One region of the Micromonospora sp. NPDC047465 genome, then DNA from elsewhere that is predicted to be linked to it. Evidence: riboswitches for the same ligand, from Rfam matches in the RefSeq annotation. Region 1 holds a riboswitch; the other holds the start of a gene.

What was found. Region 1 has a riboswitch for S-adenosylmethionine ahead of thrC (threonine synthase). Riboswitches for the same ligand answer to the same signal wherever they lie in the genome.
Region 2: another riboswitch for S-adenosylmethionine. It lies ahead of ABZ793_RS09860 (ABC transporter substrate-binding protein); the one in region 1 lies ahead of thrC (threonine synthase).

The regions. Positions count from the first base shown of each region.
Region 1 covers NZ_JBEYTP010000039.1:16,686-28,116, reverse strand. The annotation lists gene ABZ793_RS27395 (hypothetical protein) at 1-423, opposite strand, end outside; gene ABZ793_RS27390 (alpha/beta fold hydrolase) at 830-3,694, shown strand; gene ABZ793_RS27385 (ABC transporter permease subunit) at 3,691-4,566, shown strand; gene ABZ793_RS27380 (DUF4232 domain-containing protein) at 4,579-5,145, opposite strand; gene ABZ793_RS27375 (hypothetical protein) at 5,698-6,621, shown strand; gene ABZ793_RS27370 (hypothetical protein) at 6,705-7,406, opposite strand; SAM riboswitch class I at 7,653-7,788, shown strand; gene thrC (threonine synthase) at 7,799-9,085, shown strand; gene ABZ793_RS27360 (LysR family transcriptional regulator) at 9,113-10,102, opposite strand; gene ABZ793_RS27355 (hypothetical protein) at 10,333-10,845, shown strand; gene ABZ793_RS27350 (GNAT family N-acetyltransferase) at 11,293-11,431, shown strand, end outside.
Region 2 covers NZ_JBEYTP010000007.1:151,291-162,721, forward strand. The annotation lists gene ABZ793_RS09825 (FMN-binding glutamate synthase family protein) at 1-3, opposite strand, end outside; gene ABZ793_RS09830 (GAF domain-containing SpoIIE family protein phosphatase) at 113-1,333, opposite strand; gene ABZ793_RS09835 (glycogen debranching N-terminal domain-containing protein) at 1,508-3,658, opposite strand; gene ABZ793_RS09840 (VOC family protein) at 3,965-4,378, opposite strand; gene ABZ793_RS09845 (N-acetylmuramoyl-L-alanine amidase) at 4,499-5,629, opposite strand; gene ABZ793_RS09850 (amino acid ABC transporter ATP-binding protein) at 6,174-6,911, opposite strand; gene ABZ793_RS09855 (amino acid ABC transporter permease) at 6,914-7,693, opposite strand; gene ABZ793_RS09860 (ABC transporter substrate-binding protein) at 7,735-8,589, opposite strand; SAM riboswitch class IV at 8,854-8,965, opposite strand; gene ABZ793_RS09865 (hypothetical protein) at 9,152-9,844, opposite strand; gene ABZ793_RS09870 (S8 family peptidase) at 10,083-11,431, opposite strand, start outside.

The sequences.
Region 1 (11,431 bases):
CGCCGCTGTCGGCGGTACGGCAGGCTTCTCCGCGCCGACCGTCACGCCCGTGCCGGTCCAGGCGATCCGCAGCGGGTACGCCTTCCGGTCGTGCTCGACCCGAATGGTGACGGCCATGCCGGGGTGCCCCACCACCACCCGGCGGACGGCGTCGGCGACCTCCGCCACCGGGTCGCGGGGCTCGCCGGCCCGCCGGGCGTCGCCCCAGCCGGGCCCGGCGTTGCGGGCCTCGCCCCGACCGTCGGCGAGCGGCTCCGAGTGCGACGTGCGGACCCGGGCGCAGGCCCGGGCCACCCCGTCCGGCGCTGCCGGCGGTGCGGCGGCCTCCCCGTCCGCCGCCCCGCCCTGGTCGGCGGCCCGCCGGCGCAGCGCCTCCTCGCGCCGGGCCAACCGGGCCAGTGTCTCGTCCAGTCCACCTCTCATCACGACCGCCCCCTTCGGGTGAAACGGGTCGAACCGCCGGCCAACCCAGGTCTTCCGCGCCGGGTGGCCCGATCGGGTGTCGACCGTGGAGTCCCGTGCACCGGACCGGAAATTAACCGACCAGCGAGGGGCGGTCCGGTCGTCGAACGGTCAGCTTTCCGTCAAGAGGCGCCAGGTGACCGTTCGTCCGTCACCGGCCACGCTGGGTGCCGTTCAGGAGAGTGGCATGGATGGATCGGAGGGGATTTCCCGCCGAAGATCGGAATTCACGTGATCCGAACTCGTCTTGCCGGGAGGGTCGGAGACCTGCGGCGGTCGCACCGGTCCGGCCGCCGATCGGACCAACCGGACGGCCGTACGGAGGATCTCAGCCAACGCTCAGGGTTCGGGCCGTACCGTGTGCCGCATGAGATCGCCGTCGTCGGCCGCGTGGATCCGGCGTGCCCTGCCCACCCGCCGGCGCGCGGTCGCCGCGGCGGCGGCCGTCGTGCTGCTCGCCGCCGCCGTGACCTGGGCGGTGGTGCCGCGGGAGCCGGCCGTGCGCACCGAGGCGGCGATCGTGAACGTCGCCTCCGGGCCGACGGGGGACGAGCACGTCGACCTGGACACCACGCTCTACCTGCCCGAGGACGCCTCGGCGGCCGACAGGGTGCCGGCGGTGCTGCTGGCGCACGGGTTCGGCGGCACCAAGGAGTCCGTACGCGCCGACGCCGAGGAGTTCGCCGGGCGCGGGTACGCGGTGCTCACCTGGACCGCGCGGGGCTTCGGCCGCAGCGGCGGGCAGATCCACCTGGACCACCCCGACTACGAGGTACGCGACGCCCAGCGGCTGCTGGACTGGCTCGCCGACCGCCCCGAGATCCGCACCGACGGCGACGGTGACCCGAGGGTCGGCGTCGTCGGCGGCTCGTACGGCGGCGGCCTGGCGCTGCTGCTCGCCGCGCAGGACCAGCGCGTCGACGCGATCGTCCCGACGATCACCTGGCACGACCTGTCCCGTTCCTTCCTGCCCGAGAGCACGGGCAAGCAGCCCACCGAGGGCGTGTTCAAGTCCGGCTGGGCCGGCCTCTTCTTCGGCGGCGGCGGCAACGTCGGCTCCGGGCCGGCCGGGCTCTCCGGGGCCAGCGCCGCGCAGCCCGAGGGGGCGCCCGCCTCCGCCGGCCCGCCCAGCCCGGGGCCCGGCGCCGGCCCGGGCACCGGCCCCGGACCCGCCCCGGCCAGGGCCGCCGACCCGGCGTGCGGCCGGTTCGCCGCCGACATCTGCGCCGCGTACCTGCGGATCGCCACCACCGGCCGGGCCGACCAGGCCGCCGTGGACCTGCTGCGCCGGTCCAGCCCGGCCGGCGTGCTGGACCGCATCAAGGCGCCGACCCTGCTGGTGCAGGGCGCGGCCGACACCCTCTTCCCGCTCGGCGAGGCGGACGCCAACGCGCGCGGCATCGCCGCCGCCGGCACGCCCGTCCGGGTGGCCTGGTTCACCGGCGGACACGACGGCGGCGAGGGCCCGCGGACCGACTCGGACCGGGTGAAGTTCCTGACCGTGCAGTGGCTCGACCACTACGTCAAGGGTGAGGGCGAGGCCCCGGGGGACGACTTCACCTGGTCCCGCATCGCCGGCTTCGACGCCCTTGACCGGGGCCTGGTGGCCACCGGCTACCGCACCGCCGACTACCCGGGCGTCGCCGGCACGGCCCGCCGCGACGTCCCGGTGGCCGGCCCGGCCCAGCCGGTCGCCAATCCGCCGGCCGGCAACCCCGCCGCCATCTCCTCGGTGCCCTTCGCCGGCGAGTTGTCGTCCCTGCTCGGCGGCGTCGCCGGGGACATCCCCGGCCAGCACGCCCGGTTCGAGTCGGAGCCGCTGACCGAGGCGGTGGACGTGGTGGGCGCGCCGACCGTGGACATCCGGGCGGCGTCACCGACCGGCGAGGCGGTGCTCTTCGTCAAGCTCTACGACGTCGACCCCAACGGCGCGGCCACCCTGCCCAACGGCCTGGTCGCCCCGGTCCGGCTCACCGGCCTGCCGCGCGAGATCGAGGCGGCGCAGCCGGTCACCGTCACGCTGCCGGCGATCGTCCGTCGCGTCGAGGCGGGACATCGGCTGCGCGTCGTGGTGGCGACCTCCGACCAGGCGTACGCCACCCCGGTCGAGCCCACCGTCCACACCGTCGCGGCCGGCGGCGCGGTCGGCCTGCCGACCGTCGCCGGCGAACCGATCCCCACCGCCGCCACGGTGTGGCGGTGGGTGCTGGTCGGGCTGGTCGCCGCGATCGCGGTCGGGCTCGTCGCGGTCGTGACCGTGGCCCGCCGCCGGCACCGCCGCCAGGACAGCTCCGTCCACCCGGCGTACGCGGGCGTCCCGCTCGCCGTGCGGCAGCTCCGCAAGGAGTACGCGGACGGCTTCGTCGCCGTTTCCAACGTGGACTTCGAGGTGCATCCCGGCCAGGTCGTCGGCCTGCTCGGCCCCAACGGCGCCGGCAAGACCACCACGCTGCGGGTGCTGATGGGGCTGACCCAGCCCACGGCCGGCGAGATCTACGTCTTCGGGCACCGGCTGGTGCCCGGCTCGCCGGTGCTGTCCCGGATCGGCGCGCTGGTCGAGGGGCCGGGCTTCCTGCCGCACCTGTCCGGCCTGGAGAACCTGAGGGCGTACTGGCGGGCCACCGGGCGGCCGGCCGAGGACGCGCACTTCGACGAGGCCCTGGAGATCGCCGGCCTGGGCGACTCCGTGCATCGCAGGATCAAGAACTACAGCCACGGCATGAAGCAGCGCCTCGCCATCGCGCAGGCGATGCTGGGCCTGCCCGAGCTGCTGGTGCTGGACGAGCCGACCGACGGGCTCGACCCGCCGCAGATCGCGGAGATGCGCCGGGTGTTGCAGCGCTACGCCACCGACGGCCGGGCGGTGCTGGTCTCCAGCCACCTGTTGGCCGAGGTGGAGCAGACCTGCACGCACGCGGTGGTGGTGAACAAGGGCCGGATCGTCGCCTCCGGCCCGGTCGAGGAGATCGTCGGCGAGTCGCCGAGCGTGCTCTTCGAGGTGACCGACCCGGCGGCCGCCCGGGCGGTGCTGGACGGCCTGCACGGGGTGCGGGTACTTCCCGACGGCGAGGGCCAGCTCGTGGTGGACACCAACGGGACCGCCCGCAGCGAGGTGGTCGCCGAGCTGGTCCGGGCCGGCATCGGGGTGGACCGGGTGGTGCCGCGGCGCCGCCTGGAGGACGCGTTCCTCGCCCTGGTCGGTGAGAACTCTCGGGGAAGCGGGGACCGATGATGGCGGGGACGTCACCCACGGTGGGCGCGGCGGCGGGTTACCGGCCGTCGGCCACCCTGCCGTTCGGCGCCGAGTTCCGGCGGCAGGCATCCCGGCGGCGTACGCAGCTCGCGCTCGGGTTCATGGTGCTGCTGCCGCTGATCATCCTGATCGCCTTCCAGTTCGACACGGGCGACGACGACGACAACGGGCGCGGGGAGTTCGGCAGCCTGGTCGAGTTCGCCACCTCGGGCGGGCTGAACTTCACCCTGTTCACCATCTTCGTGTCGGCGTCGTTCCTGCTGGTCGTGGTGGTGGCGCTGTTCTTCGGGGACACGGTGGCCAGCGAGGCGAGCTGGGGCAGCCTGCGCTACCTGCTCGCGGTGCCGGTGCCCCGGGCCCGGCTGCTGGCGGTGAAGCTGCTGGTCGCGCTCGTCTACTCGGCGTTGGCGCTGGCGCTGCTCGCCGGCACGGCCCTGCTGATCGGCACGCTGCGCTACGGGTGGGAGCCGCTGCGCAGCACCGTCGCCGCCCAGCTCGAACCGGGGGAGGGGCTGTTGCGGCTGCTGGGCGTGCTCGGCTACCTGGCCGTCGTACTCCTGGTCGTGGCCGGCCTGGCGTTCCTGCTGTCGGTGGTCACGGACGCCGCGCTCGGCGCGGTCGGCGGCGCGGTGCTGCTGTGGATCCTCTCCAGCATCCTCGACCAGATCACCGCGCTCGGCGCGCTGCGCGCGTTCCTGCCGACCCACTACGCCACCGCCTGGCTGGGACTGCTGTCGACGCCGGTGCAGACCGACGACGTGGTACGCGGCGCCATCTCGGCGATCAGCTACACGACGCTGTTCTGGGGCCTCGCCTTCTGGCGCTTCACCCGCAAGGACGTCACCAGCTGACGCTCGGGCGGCTCAGAGCAGCGGCGGCACCGGGCTGCTCGACTCCGGGCCGCCCGGGTCCGAGGTGTCCGGCAGCGGCCGGGTCGGCGTCGGTGCCGGGTCGGTCGCCTTCTTCCAGGCGCTGACTCCGATCCGGCCCGTGTTGCCGAGATCGATCGGCCCGTCCAGGCCGACGAACTGCGCGGCCCGGCCGGCGGCGGGCGCGACCTCCAGGCGCTCGCCGTCGGTGGCGACGACGGTCGGGTCGGTGACCAGGTTGCGCCAGAGCACGGCGGCGCCAGCCTGCTCGCCGGGGCGCAGGGTCAGCGGCCGGGGCGGGTCGTCGAAGCCCGACGTGATCTCCTTGGCCCCCTCGACCACCCGGACCGGTATCGGATTGCCGTCGCCGTCGAACAGGCGCAGCACCGGGTAGCCGTCGAGCGGGTAGGGCCTCGTGCCGCAGTTGACCAGTCGCAGGCCGAGCGCGCGCAGACCCATCGCGGCGCTGCTGCCCGGCGACGTGATCCGTACGCCGGATGCCGGGCACTCGGTCGCGGCCTCGGTCGCCGTCGGCGCCGTGGTCGGCGCCCCTGTCGGCATGGCCCTTGGCATCGGCGGCGGCGCCGGATCGACCGACGACGGTTCGGTCGCGGGGGAGCAGGCGCCGAGCAGGGCGAGGCCGACGATTGCGACCCCAACCGTCCGTGCCGGACCTGGAACTCCACCGGGCGAACGCGGTGCGGATCGGCGCGCGGGGACTGCCATCGCCTGATCATCGCACCGGCCGGCGCCCGCCGGGCTCGGACACCCGCCCGGCGGAGTCCTGTCGCATCGTAAGGGTGTGGCGCCTGTGAGTGAGAATCGGGTATGGCCACTCCGCCCGCCGTGCCGCAGCCCGAGCCGCCAGCCGAGCCGTCGTCCGCGTCCCCGCCCGCACCGCCAGGCGAGTCGTCGTCCACGTCCCCGCCCGCCCCGCCAGGCGAGCCGTCGCCCGTGTCCCCGCCCGTGTCGCCGGCCGAACCGTCGTCCACGTCCCCGCCCGCCCCGCCACCGGAGCAGTCGGCTGGGCAGTCGCCCAGGCCGGGAGCCTGGGCCGTGCTGGCGGATCAGCGACTGCCCGGGTTTCGCGGGCTTCCGCCGAAGCAGCGTGCGGTGTACGCGACCGCCGCCGCCGTCATCGTCGTGGTCGGCATGCTGTTCGCCTACCAGGCCAACTTTCTCCTGGACCGGTCGACGGCCACCGAGCGGGCCCGCTCGGACAAGCAGGCGCAGAAGGCGGTGGACCGTGAGCAACCCGCGTTCGTGTCCACCGTCACTCCCATCGACTACGACCGGGACCTGCCCGAGGCCTTCACCGTGCTGCTCGACCGGTCGCTGACCGAAGGCGAACAGGCCACCCTCACCGCCCTGAACGGCGACGCGTCAGAGGTGTGGGAGTTCATGAAGCCGCTCGGCGGCCGGATGGTCGAGCACGCGTCCTATGTGGCGCCGTTTGAGGACGGCAACGAGAATCGCGGCGTTGCCCAGACGTTCGACCTGAACCTGAACAGCGATCGCGCCGCCGGACTCACGATCAACAACATGACCGCCGTCAAGGACTCGTGCCACGTACCCACGGCGAAGACCGTCGTCACCGTCCCCCCGGCGGGTGCGGAGTCCCGGCAGGGCCTGCTGTGGGACCTGACCGGTGGGCCGACGGACAAGCCGCACGGCCCGTACGTCCTGGACGAGGGCGAGCCGCAGGAGGGCCAGCTGTACTTCCGCCGCAACGTCGTCGAGCTGGGCAACGGTCAGTCGAACATGGCCTTCCGTATCCAGCCGGAGGTGTCCACCCACACCTGCGAGTGGCACATCGTCGCCTCCTACACCGACACGACCGGTTCCCATGAGCAACGCATCCCGAGCGGCACCGGCACGCTCACCACCGAGGCCATCCCCTCGCAGCCCGTCCAGTACTTCGAGCGCGTCCCGGCCTCGGGGTGGGGCTGCCTCGGCGAGGTGAGTCAGCAGGGTTGCCGGGCCACCGGATCCGTACGGCTACCGAGGCCACCGGCCCACCGACCGGTCCCACGCTGAGCCGGCATGCTCGTCACGGCCGGAGCCCGCGCCGGCGGATCGGCCGGCGCGGGCTTGGGCTCGGTACGACCACCGGCGGGACGTCAGCGGGAACGGGGCCTGCGCTTGCGGGTAGTCGACGTGTCCCCGTCGTCGGACGTGTCGGCAACCCGGGCGTCGGTGTGGCTCAGCTCGGCCAGCGTCGTTCCCCTGAGCTGGTAGACGGCGGTACGCCGGATGCTCAGCTCGGCCATCGGGCCGTCCGCGGGCCGGGTCAGGTAGACCACCGTCGCCCTGCCGTCGCGCACGCTGACGCTCTCCACCGGCGTACGGTCGCCGAGGTCGACCTGGGCCTGGTAGTCCGGTTCGCCCCCGACGTTGCGCCAGGCGGCGAGGGTGAAGAAGCGGCCGGTGCCGCCGCCGTCGAGCATGACCACGCCGATCGCGTCGCCCGCACCGTCGCCGTCGAGGTCGCCGATGGCGCACGGCCGCTGTAACTCCACCGTCGTGCCGTCCCGGTCGGCCCAGCGACCGGCGGTGAGGCGGATCGGGGCGGCGTACCCGCGGTAGCGGACCCGGCTGCTGCCGATCCGGGTGTTGCGCAGTTCGAGGCAGGTGACCTGGTCGCCGGTGCGGCGGGGGGTCGGGGTCGTCCGGGCGTCGACGTCGTCCCGCTTCGCGCCGGTGCCGGCGGGCCGGTCGGCGGACCGGTCCCGCTTCTTCCGGTTGCCCGTGGAGCAGGCGGTGGTCAGCGCCAGCAGGCAGGCCATGGAGAGCGCCACCACCGGGACGAGCTTGCGACGCATTCGCGCGTTCCTTTCCGTCGATGTGCCTGCACCGTAACGGGAGCGCGCCATGGGCGCGCCGTCGCTTCGTGGGAGCCCGGACGCGTTGCTCCCGCTGCGCGACGGCGGCGAGCTGGCAGGGTGAATCCGTACCGTCGAGGAGAGGCCGCCCCCGCGGCTCGGCGGCGACTGCGGGATCGCTCACATCCTGGGATCTGTCGTCGATCCGGGCGGCGTCGGTGCTTAAACTCGCAGGTACAACTGCATACCTCATCCAGAGGGGCTGAGGGATACGGCCCGACGACGCCCCGGCAACCACCCCGCGCGCTCACCGCAGAGCGACCGGCGGGGCAGGTGCCAATTCCGTCCCCGCCGCAGGGTGCGATGCGGGGAAAGATGAGAGGACCCTCGACATGACGTCGACGTTCGCCGTCTCCGGCATCGACACCACCGCCAGCCCCGCCCGCGCCCTGGTCTGCCGCGCCTGTTCGGCCCGCTACCCGCTCGCCGCCCAGCACGCCTGCTACGAGTGTTTCGGTCCGCTGGAGGTCGACTACGACGCCGCCGCGCTGGCGACGGTCACCCGGGAGCAGATCGAGGCCGGCCCGCAGAACATCTGGCGGTACGCCGCGCTGCTGCCCGCCGGCCAGGACCCGGCGACCAGGGTCACCCTCGACCCGGGCTTCACCCCGCTGGTCGCCGCCCCGCACCTCGCGGCCGAGCTGGGCATCACCGCCCCGCTCTGGGTCAAGGACGACAGCGGCAACCCGACCCACTCGTTCAAGGACCGGGTGGTCTCGGTCGCGCTGACCGCCGCCCGGGCGCTCGGCTTCAGCCGCTACGCCTGCGCCTCCACCGGCAACCTGGCCAACTCGGTCGCCGCGCACGCCGCCCGGGCCGGGGCGCCGTCGGTGGTCTTCATCCCCGGCGACCTGGAGCAGGGCAAGGTCGTCACGACCGCCGTCTACGGCGGCGAGCTGGTCGCCGTCGACGGCTCGTACGACGACGTGAACCGGCTCTGCGGCGAGCTGGTGGAGACGGACGAGTTCGAGGACACCGCGTTCGTCAACGTCAACGTCCGCCCCTACTACGCCGAGGGGTCGAAGACGCTCGGCTACGAGGTGGCCGAGCAGCTCGGCTGGCGGATCCCGGCCCAGGTGGTCATCCCGATGGCCTCCGGGGAGCTGCTGACCAAGATCGACAAGGCGTTCGCCGAACTGGTCGAGATCGGGCTGGTCGAGGCGCCGGCCGCCGGCTGGAAGGTCTTCGGCGCCCAGTCGGCCGGCTGCAACCCGATCGCCGCCGCCCTGCACGCCGACACCGACACGATCACCCCGGTCAAGCCGACGGGCATCGCCAAGTCGCTGAACATCGGCGACCCGGCCGCCGGCCTCTACGCGTTGGAGGCGGTGCGCCGCACCGGGGGCTGGATGGAGTACGTCGACGACGACGAGATCCGCGCCGGCATCCGGCTGCTGGCCCGCACCACCGGCGTGTTCGCCGAGACCGCCGGCGGGGTGACGGTGGCGGTGCTGCGCAAGCTGGTCGAGTCCGGCCGGCTCGACCCGACCGCGGAGACCGTCGTCTTCAACACCGGCGAGGGGCTCAAGACCCTCGACGCGATCGCCGCCCAGGCCGGCCCCACCCACCGCATCAGGCCCTCGCTGCGCGCCGCCCGCGACGCCGGCCTCCTCGGCTGAGCTCCGAGGCCGGTGACCGCTCGCGGCTCAGCCGCCGGCCCGGCCCGCCCCGGCGCCGGTCGCGCGCCTCGCCTCGACGTCGGCCAGCCGGTCCGGTCTGCCACCGGCCGGCGTGGACACGCCGTGCAGGCGGCGCGCGACCGTCGCCGCGACCTGACGGAAGGCGAGCACGGCCGCACGGCGGTCGTGCCGTCGGGCAGCCGCGACGAAGGGCACCGGGGCGACCTCGGACAGCTCCACGAAGCGCAGCTCCGCGAGGGGCGAGAGCCCGCGTGCCGTGCGGGGGCCCACGGCCACCACCGACGGGTCCTGGAGGATCAGGTACGCCATCTCCGCCGGCGAGGTGACCGTCACCCCGCGTTGCTGCGGCGGGCAGCCGTCGCGGTAGTCGTTGAGCAGCCAGTAGTCGCGGATCGTCGGCACGTCCTCGATCCGGGGCATGGCCAGCGTGAGCACGTCCGCCAGCGACACCGCCGCCCCGGCGTCGGCCAGGGGATTCCGGGCGTTCAGCGCGAGGACGCGGGGCTCGGCGAACAGCACCGTCCAGTCGTGCCGTTCGGGGTCCAGCGGCAGCCGGGTGAGCGCCACGTCGATCTGGTCCTCCAGCAGGGCGGTGTACAGCCCGCCCACGGTCAGTTCGCGCAGGACCAGCCGTACCTCGGGGGCGGCCCGCTGCCAGGCGGGCAGGATCGACGCGAGGAGGTCGCCGGCCCCGCCGGTGCTGAAGCCGACGCGTAGCGTGCCGTCGCCGGTGCCGACGGTGTCCCGGGCCGCCCGTACGCCGTCGGCGACCTCGACCACGGCCCGCCGGGCCGGTTCGAGCAGCGCGGATCCGGCCTCGGTGAGTCGGACGCCCGCCGGCTCCCGGTGGAACAGCGGCGCGCGCACCGACCGCTCCAGGGCGCGGATCTGCTGGCTCAGCGTCGGCTGACTGACGTGCAGCAGCGCGGCGGCGCGGGTGAAGGACCGCTCCTCGGCGACGGCGAGGAAGTACCGGAGTTGACGTAGTTCCACCATGACGATCCCCCTTGCCCGCCCCCCGCGGGCATCGATGATCAGAAGATCTACCAGCACTCATAGGTCCGTCCTATGGCCCATCTTTGTCGCGTCTTGGACAGCCCTCCCGACCCGGCCGAAGAATCTCCAGGTGGCGGTACCCGGAAGCTCCCGGGGTCCACCGCCGCCTGTCACATAGGCGACGAATTGCGATCGGCCGCGACCACCCGGCCGGCACGAGAGGGGTTCCCATGAACGCAGCACCGGCCCGCGTCACCCGGGCGGCCGTGACCGCCTTCACCATGCTGGCCGCCTCCCTCGGTGTGGTGGCCCTCGGCGCCACGCCGGCGGCGGCCGGGACGCTGGACAAGTACACCGTCAGCAAGTCGTCGAGCAGCTTCGACGGCGGCTGCGTGGCGGAGTCGACCGTGAGCTACTGGCCCGGCACCGACACCGCGACGTTCACCACCACGGTCCGCAACCCGTACCTGTTCGCGGCGTGCCGGGTGAACACCCGCCTGTACGTGCAGGGCGCCACCACCCAGTGGACCAGCGCCACGCACTACACGATGGCGTGTGGGATCACCGACACGACGTGCGCGTCCACCCAGACCACGACCGGCACCTACTACGCCGCCACGCCGAGCCTGACGGCGTACGTGGACAGCGTCAACGACGCGCTGGAGGCGATGGGCCTGGAGCGGTCGATGACCCGCAAGAAGGCGGTCGAGTCGATCTCGATCGAGTTCAGCAAGGCGGGCTGACGCGGCGAACGGGCGGCCGGCACCACGGGGCGCCGGCCGCCCGTTGTCGTCACGGGACAGGCCGGCGCCCCCGGTGACGTGTCCGACGGCCACCGTGGGCGCCGCCCGGTCCATCCGGGGTTCCGGGCAGGTCAGGGGCGCGAAGCGCAAGATCGCGGGGGCGGTCGGGAGGAACGGGGGAGGGGCGACTCACCCGGACGGGGGATCGGGTCGATCCGCCGGGTAACTGGCTTTTCGCTGTGAGTGCGGAAAACGCGCCGACAAGGACTTGACGGCAGGAACCGGGCGGCGCAAGATGCTTCGTGCGGGAGGGCGTCTCGCCGGAGACTTTGAGTTCTTGCGACCCAACGCCGGAGGCGTTGTGCGAGTGTCCCTCCCGACCAGCGTCCGATCGGGCCAGCGGTTAAATCGCTGGCCCGATCGTCGTTTCCGGGCCACCCTCGGGGCATGAGCATCACGATCGCGCCGATCGACGCCGCCGACCAGGCCGCGATCGATGCGGCCTACCGGATCGGGGCGGCGGCCAACGACGTCGACCTGCCGGACTTCCCGCCCTTCTGCCGGCGGCGCTTCGAGGCCGCGATCC
Region 2 (11,431 bases), on a different contig from region 1:
CATGCCCGCCACTCTTTCCGCGATCGCCCTCCGCCAAACGGGCCGGCGGGGCGGACCCGGCCAGCCCCGTGCCGCCGGCTGACCCCCGGCGCGCTCCCCTCCGGCTACCGGATCAGCCGTGCGTCGGCTGTCGACGGACGACCAGCAGGGCGATGTCGTCGGTCGGTTGCTCGACGCCGAGGGCCGCCATGACGGTGCGGCAGACCTCCTCGGGAGGGTCCGGCCGGACCGCGTCGACGAGCTGCTGGACACCGACGTCGATGACCTCGTCGCGGCGTTCGACGAGCCCGTCGGTGAAGCAGGCCAGCACGGCCCCCGGCGGAAGATCCACCTCGGTCTGCCGGCGGGCGGTCGGTCGGCGACCCGTGCCGAGCGGAGGGTCGACGTGGACCGGGACCAGGGCGCCCGGCCGGCCCGGCACGGCGAGGACGGGTTGCAGGTGCCCGGCGGTGGAGATCCGGATCCTGCCCCGGTCGGGGGAGACCATGACGTAGAGGGCCGTGGTCAGGCTGCCGGCCTCGAAGTGGGAGACCTTCCGGTCCAGCAGCGTCAACGCCTCCGCCGGATCGTCGCAGACCAGCGCGTACGCGCGCAGCGCGCTGCGGACGCGCCCCATCACCACGGCCGACTGCAGGCCGTGCCCCGACACGTCGCCGATCACCAGCCCCAGCCAGCCCGACGGCAGGCTGAACACGTCGTACCAGTCCCCGCCGACGCCGGCGACGTGACCGGGCACGTACCGGGCGGCCATGGCCAGACCGGGCACCTCGGGCAGCTGGTTGGGCAGCAGGCTGCGCTGCAGGGCGAGGGCGGCGGTCTGTGCCAGGTTGTTCGCCCGGGCGAAATGGGCCAGGCTCGCCCGGTCGGCGACCAGCTCCAGCAGGCGGACGTCGTCCGCGGTGAACCGGCGGTGACGCAGCGTGCCGACGTGCAGCACGCCGATGAGCTCACCGCGGGCGAATATCGGCACGCCCAGCAGCGACGTCAGGCCCATCGCCAGCAGGATGGGGTTGACCACCGTGCCGGGCGTGACCTCCTCGATGACCACCGGCTGTCGGGTCAGCGCGATCCGGCCGGCGAAACCCCGGCCGACCGAGACGCGGAAACCTCGCCGGACCTCCTCCTCGAGACCCTTGGCGGCGGTGGCCACGAGCTGCTGGGCGTGCGCGTCCAGCAGCAGGATGGCCGCGGTGTCGACGCCGAGCAGATCCCGGACGCGATCGAGCAGCTCGTCGAAGAGGTCGGCCGCGTCGAGCCGGGACAGGGCAGCGTCGGTCACCGCCTCGAGACGGCGTAACCGCTCGTCGTCCTGGATGAGCCCCGCGTCGGCCACGACAGGATCCTAGTCCCGCTGGCCGGTTCCGCCGCTATCAGACCTGCGCCGACAGCAGCGCGTACGGTGCGGGGACGCCGGTCGGACGGTGACGACCGCGAGGTTCGTCCCGAACCGGGCCCGTCCGGGCGTTTCGAGCCGGCGGCGGCGCCGGCGGTCCCGATCCGCGGCCGGTCAGGGGCGGTGTCGGCGGGCGGACATCGCCTGGAGCGTGGGCCGACGCACCACCGCGATCCGGTCGCCGCGGGCGCGCAGCGACGTACGCCCGCCGCGTCCACGCCGGACGGTCAGGTCGACGGTGCGCCCGCCGACCTGCACGCCCTCGAGGACGAGGTCCGGCAGCCACTCGGGCAGGTGCGGGTCGACGAAGATCGTCCGCAGCGGCGCGGCCGGGCGCAGCGCCAGCAGCGCCTGGATGAGCGCGACGACCGCGCTGGCGGACCACGCCTGCGGGGAGCACGAGTTCGGGTAGACGCCGGGGTGCGGGTGCGCGTCGTCGCGCGGCAGGCCGCTGAGCACCTCCGGCAGGCGGTGCTCGGTGAAGAGCGCCGCCGCGGCGAACATCCCCTCGGCGAGCCGGTGCAGGTGCTCCCAGCAGCCGTACCGGGCCAGCCCGAGGCCGATCGTGCCCGCCTCCACCGGCCAGACGCTGCCCCGGTGGTAACTGAACGGGTTGTACGCCGGGTGCGCCGACGACAGGGTGCGCACCCCCCAGCCGCTGAACATGTCGTCGGCCAGCAGGCGGTCGGCGACCAGGGGAGCGAGCCGGGCCGGCACGATCCCGGTGGCGAGCAGGTGACCGTCGTTGGAGTTGACCGAACGCACCTGCCGCTTGTCCGGGTCGAGCGCCATGGCGTGACAGCCCCGCTCGGGCATCCAGTAGGCGCGGTGGAAGCGGCGACGAAGGACGGTGGCCCGGCTGACCAGCCGGGCGCCGAGCGCGGGGTGACCGGCCGCGGCGAACACCACGGCGGCGTGCCGCAGCGCGGCGTACCAGTACGCCTGCAGTTCGCTGGTCGCGATCGGGTTGGGCACCACCTCGCCGTGCTCGTCGACGACTGCGGTGTCGGAGTCCTTCCAGCCCTGGTTCTTCAGCCCGGCCCGGGACCGGCAGTGGTATTCGAGGAAGCCGTCCCGGTCGGGGTCGCCGTACCGGTCGATCCAGTCCAGGGCGCGGCGCGCGACCGGCAGCAGGTCCCGCACCGTGTCGAGATCCCCCGTCCACGCGAAGTACTGCCCGAGGAAGATCAGCAGGTCCGGCGCGGTCGACCAGTCGCCGTAGTAGCCGCTGAACGGGTCGAGCCCGAGCGCGGACACCGGGCCCCGGCGGGCCTCGTGCAACGGCTTGCCGGGCTCCTCGTCGCGCCAGTCGTCGATGCGCCGCCCGAGGTGGCCGGCGTTGAGCCGCAGGCTGTCCGCCAGCATCGTCGGCCCGGCGAGCAGGGCCTGCCACGACGCGGTCATCGTGTCGCGGCCGAAGATCTCCTGGTAGATCGGCAGGCCGGCCATCGGCGCCGTCGGCCCGGCCGGCTCACCCAGCGGCAGCACCGCCAGGTCGTCGACCGCGCACCGCCAGGCCGCCGTGACGTCGAAGTTGCTGCTGTTCAGCCGGGTCAGTTCCCGGGCGAGGTGGGCGCGGGCGCGGGCCGCGTCGTCGTCCGGCTCGGCGAAGGTCGGCGGCGGCGCGGCGAGACGCCGTCCCTCGAAGACCGGCTCGACCACGAGTTCCACCCGGCCCGACCCCCGGGGCGGCACCGCGACCGCGACCAGGACGGCGTCGTCCACGTACCGGACGGGCGAATCCGCGTGTACGCCGATCGCCACCGCCCGGTCGAGGCCGTCGCACCGGTAGGTCAGGCGCAGCTCGCGGTCGTCGGGGTGCCAGCTCGCGTCGACCGCGCCCGACTGCACCCGGCGGCCGGTCTCGGCCTCGCTGGTGTCGGCGAAGTCGGCGGCGAGATCGATCCGCAGTTCCAGTTCCAGCGGCACCGGGGCGTAGCTGACCACGGTCAGCCGGGTGCGCAGCCCCTCGCCGACGAAGCGCTCCACCAGGAGGTAGGCCGCGCGGGAGGGCAGTGCCTCACCGTCGCCGAGTGCGGCGTACGAGAGCTGGGCGTGGCCGGCCACGTTGGCCGTGCTGAACGGCACCGGCTCGCGGCCGTCCACGGCGAGGCGCTCCGTGCTGAGCACCCGGGTGTTGCGCGCGAAGAAGCCCTGCGGGCCGGCGCCGGTGATCCGGCCGCGCACGTCGGTGACCAGCGTGCTCCAGCCGCTCGCCACGTAGAGCAGATCCGGTCGGACCCGCAGGTTCCGGACGCCGCTCATCGGCCCGGCGGCCGGTGTGGCCTCGGCGTCCGGGGCGGCCGCCGCCGGCGCGACCTCCCGTGGCCGGAGGCGGCCCCGGCGGGGCGGGCGGCAGGCGGGTGCGGCGACGTCGCGCGGCCGGCAGGGGTCCCGGCGGCAGGCGCGCTCGAGGGCGTCGACGGCATCGGTGCACCCCCTGACCGGCGGCTGGCGGGCCCGGGCGCGCCGGTGCGGCGCGCCGCGGACCCGTCGGACAGCGGTCGGTACCCGGTCGCGTCGCCGGTACACCTCCGGCCGGCCCGCCGGGCCGCGGGAGCGCTCCCCGGATCAGCCCTGGGGCTGGCCGATGTCCACCATCCAGCTGGTGCCGAAGCGGTCGACGCACATGCCGAACTCGTCGCCCCACATCTGCTTCTCCAGCGGCATGGTCACCGTGCCGCCGTCGGCGAGCTTCTCCCAGTAGCCGCGCAGCTCGTCGGCGTCGTCGCCGCTGAGGCTGACGGCGACGTTGTTGCCCGGGTTGTGCTCCATCCCCGGCGCGGTGTCCGAGGCCATCAGGGTGTAGCCCCGGTCGGTCTGCAACATCGCGTGCATGATCTTGTCGGCCAGCGCGGGATCGTCGGTGCCGAACTCGCCGAAGGTGCTCATCGACAGCGAGCCGCCGAACACACGCTGGTAGAACTCCATCGCCTCCCGTGCGGTGCCCGGGAAGCTGATGTACGGGTTGAGCCGAGACGCCACAACACCCTCCTCCGGTCGTGAAGGCGTCATCGTCGCAGATCAGGGGCCGGGTGTGGGCGAGGCGCGCCCGCGTTCCGCGGCCCGTGGGAGCGGGGAGGCCGTCCCACGGGCCGCGGGCGGTCAGTGCCGGAAGGAGTGGCGCACGACGCCGCCGACGAGGACGCACCACGTGTTGGTGGTGAGCTTGCCGTCGCGGGGCAGGCCGTGCAGCGCCTGGAGGTCCTGGACGGCCTTCTTGGTGGCGTGGTCGTACTCACCGGTGACGGCGACGTCCGCCCACCCCTTGAAGTTGAGCATGAACTGGGCGGCGCTGACCGGGATGCCGGTGGTGTCCTTGTCGAGCTCCGGCGCCAGCGTCTCCCAGGTCGGCGCGGTGAGGGTGGCGTCGACGTCGACCGGGATGCCGTTGCGGTACTGCCAGTCCTGCACGGCCGCGACGGTGGCGGCGTCGAAGACGCTGTTGACCGGCACGGTGTAGCCGCGGTGGGCCAGCAGGTACTGCACGACCCGCACCGACGGCGAGCCGACGAACCGCCACAGGTCCGGCCAGCGGCGGGCCGGCACGTCCGCCAGGTCGGTGTCGAGGGCCTCGAACACCCGGCGGCGCAGGACGGGGAACTGGCGGTAGAAGGCGGCGCCGGGGCACTGCGTGGTGCGGAAGTCCCAGTGCCCGAAGATGTCGTGGGCGTGCAGACCGTACTGCCGGCAGATGGTCGTGCAGAGCCTGACCAGCGAGTCCAGCAACGCCTCCGGCGGCGTCTCGGTGACGTACGTGCCTTCGTTCTCGATGCCGATCGCGCGGCCGTTCTCGCCCGGGCAGTGCGCCGAGATCATCTGCCGGTCGCCGGCCTGCAGCCGCTCCAGGCTGCCCCGGCGCCCCTCCATGACGTATCCACCACGGCTGACGGTGAAGTGCTGGCCGGTGTCGGACCAGCGGTTGCCGTCCATGTGCAGGTCCTGGCAGTCGCGGGCCAGCTTGATCGCCTGCGCCTCGGAGTAGTCGGTGACGTTCGGGAACGCCATGTGGTGCACGATGATCTTGTTGGTGGGGATGGCGCTGACCGACAGCGGGTCCGCCGGCGGACGCGCGCCCCACTCGTCGCAGCTGTAGATCCAGTCCAGGTCGGCGCCGGGGTCCGCCTGCGCGGCGGCCGGGAAGGCGAGTTCGCTTCCGACGACCGCGACCGTGGCGGCGCCGAGGCCGGCCCGCAGCAGGGTCCGACGGTCCAGTTCGGAGTGGTCGAGGTGCATGGGATCTCCTGTGCGGCCGGGTCGGGGGTGGAAGGGGGGTGCGTGAAAGGAAACTCCAGTGGCCGCCTGTGTTGTGGAAGATATTGCCCAGACCTCCGCCGCTGGTCAATAAGGAGTCGTCCGGGTGACCGTCCGCGCCGAGGTTGAGGATCACGGGGAGCGACGCGCAGGTGGCCGTGGGTCGTCGGGTTTCCGACAACAGAGGTTCGGCCGGTGGACGAGCCGGCTGCCCGGACCGCCGACAGCGCGGACCGCCAGGGGCGTCACCAGGCAGCGCAGACCGGTACGGGCGGGTCAGCGGCGTGGACCGGCGTCCGGCCATCCTCCGAGAGGGACGGTCCGCCGACGGTCGGGTGATCGGGCCGCACCGGGCGGGGGGAACTACGACACGGCGCGTCCGTACGTCGTCGGGCTCACCGACGGTCAGGCGGTCACGCTGGCGACGAGGTGTTCGGCCGTGCCCTGGCCGCCTTCTCCGCCGCGATCCACGACTGTCCGGCGTCCCGCGCCTACGTGGTCCTCCCCGTTGGGGCGTCGCGGCGGGTCAGAGCACCTGGGAGAGGAAGCGGCGCAGCCGGGGGTGCTCCGCCCCCTCGAAGATCGCGGCCGGCTCGCCGGCCTCCAGCACCACGCCGCGATCCATGAACGCGACGGTGTCGGCGACCTCGCGGGCGAAGCCCATCTCGTGGGTGACCACCACCATCGTCATGCCGCCGGCGGACAACTCGGCCATCAGCCCCAGCACCCCCTTGACCAACTCCGGGTCCAGAGCCGAGGTCGCCTCGTCGAAGAGCATCACCTGCGGCCGCAACGCCAGCGCGCGGGCGATCGCGACCCGCTGCTGCTGCCCGCCTGACAGGTGCGCCGGCCGGGCGTCGGCCTTGGCCGCGAGCCCCACCAGCTCCAGGTGGTCGCGGGCGACCGCCGCCGCCTCGTCCTCACCAAGCTTCCTGATTCGGCGCAGCGCGAGGGTGATGTTGCGCAGCACGCTCATGTGCGGGAAGAGGTTGAACTGCTGGAAGACCATGCCGACCCGCTGCCGCAGGGCGTCCGGGTCGTCGCCCAGCACGCTGCGCCCGTCGAGCAGCACGTCGCCCCGGTCGGGCTCGATGAGCCGGTTGATGGCGCGCAGGAGCGTGGACTTGCCCGAGCCGGACGGGCCGATCACGCAGGCCGTCGCGCCCCGCGCGACGTCCAGGTCCACGCCGCGCAGCACCCGGTGCGACCCGAAGGCCAGGTGCACGTCGCGGACGCTCAGGCTCACCGAGGTCGTCGTGTCGATGCTCATCGCTGGTTTCCTCCCGCCGCGCCCGGCAGCGCCAGGTCGAGGTCGTCGTCGGCGTCGGCGGGCGCGGCGGCCTGCCGGCCGTGCCGCAGCCGCCGGTCGATCCAGTTCACGACGTGGGTCAGCGGCACGGTCAGCGCCAGGTAGAACAGGCCGGCCAGCAGCAGCGCCGACTGGTTGCCGGTGTTCGCCGCGTAGTCCTGCCCGATCCGGAACAGCTCCCGCTGGCTGGCCAGCAGGCCGAGGAAGTAGACCAGGCTGGAGTCCTTGATCAGCGCGATCAGCTGGTTCACCCAGGCCGGCAGCACCCGGCGGATGCCCTGCGGCACGATCACCAGACGCATCGCCTCGCCCCAGGACAGGCCCAGCGCCCGGGCCCCCTCCAGCTGGGCGGCCTCCACCGACTGGATGCCGGAGCGGAAGATCTCGCCGATGTAGGCCGCCGCGATCAGCGACAGCGCCAGGATGCCCAGGGGATACGGGTTGGGGCCCCACACCTCCATGCCCAGCGGCGCCAGACCGACGCCGATGAGCAGGATGGTCGCCGCGGCCGGCAGGCCGCGGAACACGTCGGTGTAGACCCGCGCCGGCCAGCGCAACCATCGGGTACGCGAGATGCCGGCGACGGCCAGCCCCATGCCCAGCACCGAGCCGAGCAGGGCGGCGGAGATCGCGAGGATCAGCGTGTTGGGCAGCCCGACCGTCAGCATCTCGGGCAGCGCCTCGCGCATGGAGTCCCAGTCGAAGAAGGTCTCCCACAGGGTGCTCAACGGATCCATCGTGTTCTCCTACCGTCCCGCTCGCTCGTCGTCAGTACGTGTCAGGAGGCGGCCGAGGCCGACGGCACCGGGACGGTGCCGCTGCCCGGCTTGAAGTCGGCGGGGATCGGGCGGCCCGGGTAGTACTGGGCCTGCAGGCGGCTCCACGTGCCGTCGGCGATCACCTCGTCGAGGCCCTTGTTCAGCGCCTCGCGCAGCTTGTCGTTGCCCTTGGCGAACGCGTACGCCGTCGGGGCCGGGCTGAGCAGCTTTCCCGCTACCTTGATCTTGCCGTTGCTGTCGGCGGCCGACTTGTCGCCGATCTCGGCGGGGGCGATCCAGGCGTCGGCGGTGCCGGCCTTGAGCTGGTTGATCGCGCCGTTGTAGTCGGGCACCCGGACCGGGTCGAGGCCCTCGCCGGTGGCGTAGTCGTCCTGGACGGTGCCCTGGACGACCACGACCCGCTTGCCGGCGAGCTGGTCGAAACCGGTGATCGAGGAATCGGCCGGCACGTCGAGCCCGAAGTAGCCGAAATCGTAGCCGTTGCCGAAGTCGACGGTCTTCCTGCGGGCCTCGGTGATGGTGATCGAGGAGCTGCCGACGTCGAACTTACGGTTGTTGACCTGCGAGAGCAGCGCGGAGAAGTCCGTCCCGACGAACTCGACCTTCAGGCCGACCTTCGCGGCGACCGCGGTGAGCAGGTCGTTGTCGAAGCCGGTGAACTTGCCGTCCTTGAGGTAGACGTTCGGCGGGGCGTCGGTGAGCGTGCCGGTGCGCAGCACCCCCGGCTGGAGCAGGTTGTACGGGTTGTCGGTCGTCTCGGACGCGTCGTCGCCGCAGGCGGTCAGGGCGGTGGCGGCGAGGACGGCGGCGACGCCGAGGGCGGCGGCGCGGGTGAGGGCGGGAAGGAATCGCACAGGTGTCTCCGAAAGGGGTCTCCGGCGGCGGGCACGGGCGTGCGTCGCCGGCGGTGCGCCCGGTGGGCGTACCGCTGGGGTGGTCCTGGGAAGGGGGTCTGGTGCGTGGCTAACGCGGGTCGCCGGGGCGACACGAGGCGCTGCAGACCCGCATCATGTCGACGTGGCGGCGCCGGGTCAACGGCGGCGGGGCCGCGGCGGGGACCGTCGGTACGCAGATGCGGAAGGACATGGCTCTCCTCGGTCGTTGCTGACCTGGGAACCAGGCCACGCTTGCACCGAAGCTGCTCCGGTGCCTGGTCTTCACCCGGGGCACCCCTGCGCGGACGAGGGTTGCCGGCCAGCGAGCCGGGGCTTGACGCTGGCGCTCATGACCTGCCGACGAGGCTAGCAGCCCCCCGTGGTGGCGCGTCCAGCCGCTATGACCACCCTCACGTGGCGCCGCCCGGCGCGAGCGGAGACGGCGCCGACCCCAGCGGCGACCCGGCGGCGAAGCGGGGCCGGGCCCGGTGGCGAACCCACGCCGAACCCGGGCCGAACCGGCGGGCTCGGTCCCGGGCGGTCATTCCTCGATCGCGCCGCCCACGCGCCGCAGGTGCTGCCGGAAGGTGTAGCCGGGGTCGGTGGCCCGGCGGGCGAGGTAGTCGGCGAACCCGGTCTGCTCGCGCAGCGTCTCGCCGGCGCGGATCCGCCGCGCCTGGACCCGCTCGACGTCCCGGATCCGCTGCGCCGCCGCCAACACCTCCCCGGCGTTCGCGGCGGGGACGAAGAGCACGCCGTCGTCGTCGGCGATGACGAGGTCGTCGGCGCTCACCAGGTGCGGCCCGATCCGGGCGCTGGCGAGCGTCTCCGGCTCCCGCTCGTCGAGGCGGTCCGGGCCCAGCGGCAGGCTGCCGTAGCTGAACACGGGCAGGCCGATCTCCACCAGCTCGGGCGTGTCCCGGTGCAGGCCCCACACCACGACGCCGGCGACGCCGGCCGCGGCCCCCTCCAGCACCGCCAGGTCGCCGATGCACGCCTCGTCCGTCCGGCCGCCGTTGTCGATCACCAGCACGTCTCCGGGGGCCGCGCCCGCGTACGCCTCCAGGAACACGTCGACGCTGCCGTGGTGGCGCACCGGCAGCACCCGCCCGGCGAGGCGGTGGCCGGGGACGACCGCCCGGATCCCGGCCGGCGCCGCGCGCGGCGGCACGCCCAGCCGTACGCAGGCGTCGGCGATCAGCGGCGTGGACAGGTCGGCGAAACGCTCCGGCATGGGGTCCTCCCGGCGGTGTCCGAGGCGTGGACGGTCATCGTAGGAAGGCCGGCCCGCGTGGCGGCCAGGTCCAATCCGGACCCGCTGGCCCGGCCGACGACGACCGTGACCGCAAGGGCGAGCGCCCCCGGCGCCGGCGAAAGCCGTGCCGTGTGCGGGGCCGGCAACGGATGTCGGGGCCCCGACTGGAGTTCAGTCGGGGCCCCGGTGTGGGAGTGCGCTGGTGGCGCCGTTGCCGCTAGAGCGTCAGCGTCCAGGTGTTGAGGTAGCCGGTGTCGCCGGAGGCGGCGTCCTGCACCCGCAGCTTCCAGGTGCCGTTGCGGGCCTCGGAGGAGAGGTTGACGGTGTAGGTCTGGTTGATGTTGTCGGTCGAGCCGCCGGTGCGGTTGTGCAGGGTGTAGGCGGTGCCGTCGGGGGCGACGAGGCTGACGACGAGGTCACCGATGTAGGTGTGGACGATGTTCACGGCGACGGTGCTCGCGGTGGAGGCGTTGCCGGAGCAGCCGCTGATGGTGATCGAGCTTTCCACCGTGGTGTTGTCGCCGATGCTGACGTCGGTGCCGTTCGTGCCGGTGCAGCCCGGGGGCGTCCCGCCGACCAGGTTGAGTGTCCAGGTGTTGAGGTAGCCGGTGTCGCCGGAGGCGGCGTCCTGCACCCGCAGCTTCCAGGTGCCGTTGGCGGCCTCGCTGGAGAGGTTGACGGTGTAGGTCTGGTTGATGTTGTCGGTCGAGCTGCCGGTGCGGTTGTGCAGGGTGTAGGCGGTGCCGTCGGGGGCGATGAGGCTGACGACGAGGTCACCGATGTAGGTGTGGACGATGTTCACGGCGACGGTGCTGGTGGCGGAGGCGTTGCCGGAGCAGCCGCTGATGGTGATCGAGCTTTCCACCGTGGTGTTGTCGCCGATGCTGACGTCGGTGCCGTTGGTCTGCGAGCAGCCGGGCGGCCCGTTGACCGTCAACGTGTACGACGCGGTCTGGGTGGTGACCGTGCCGGTGCCGGTGACGGTCACCGCGTAGGTGCCCGGCGCGGTGGTGCCGGTGGTGGAGATGGTCATCGTGGCGGAGTTGCCGGAGGTGACCGACGACGGGCTGAAGCTCGCCGTGGCTCCGGCGGGCAGGCCGCTGGCGGAGAACGTCACGTTCTGCGCGCTGCCGACCGTGGTGGTGGTGCCGACGGTCGCGGTGACCGCGCTGCCCGGGTTGACCGTTCCGGAGGTCGGCGACACCGACATGGCGAAGTCCTGCGTCGGCGTGCTGATGTTGCCGATGTAGAGCAGCTTGTTCGGTGAGCCGGTGCCCGGGTTGGTGACCTTGCCGTTGGTCGCGTCGTTGACGAGCTTGTCGCGGACCTGCTGCGGGGTGTACGACGGGTTGGCGGCGAGGACCAGCGCGGCCGCACCGGCCACGTGCGGGGTGGCCATCGACGTGCCGCTGATGGTGTTGGTGGCGCTGTCGCCGGTGTGCCACGCCGAGGTGATCGACGAGCCCGGGGCGAAGATGTCCAGGCAGGTGCCGATGTTGGAGTAGTCGGCCCGGGCGTCGGTGCTGGTCGTCGCCCCCACGGTGATCGCGTTGGGGGTGCTGGCCG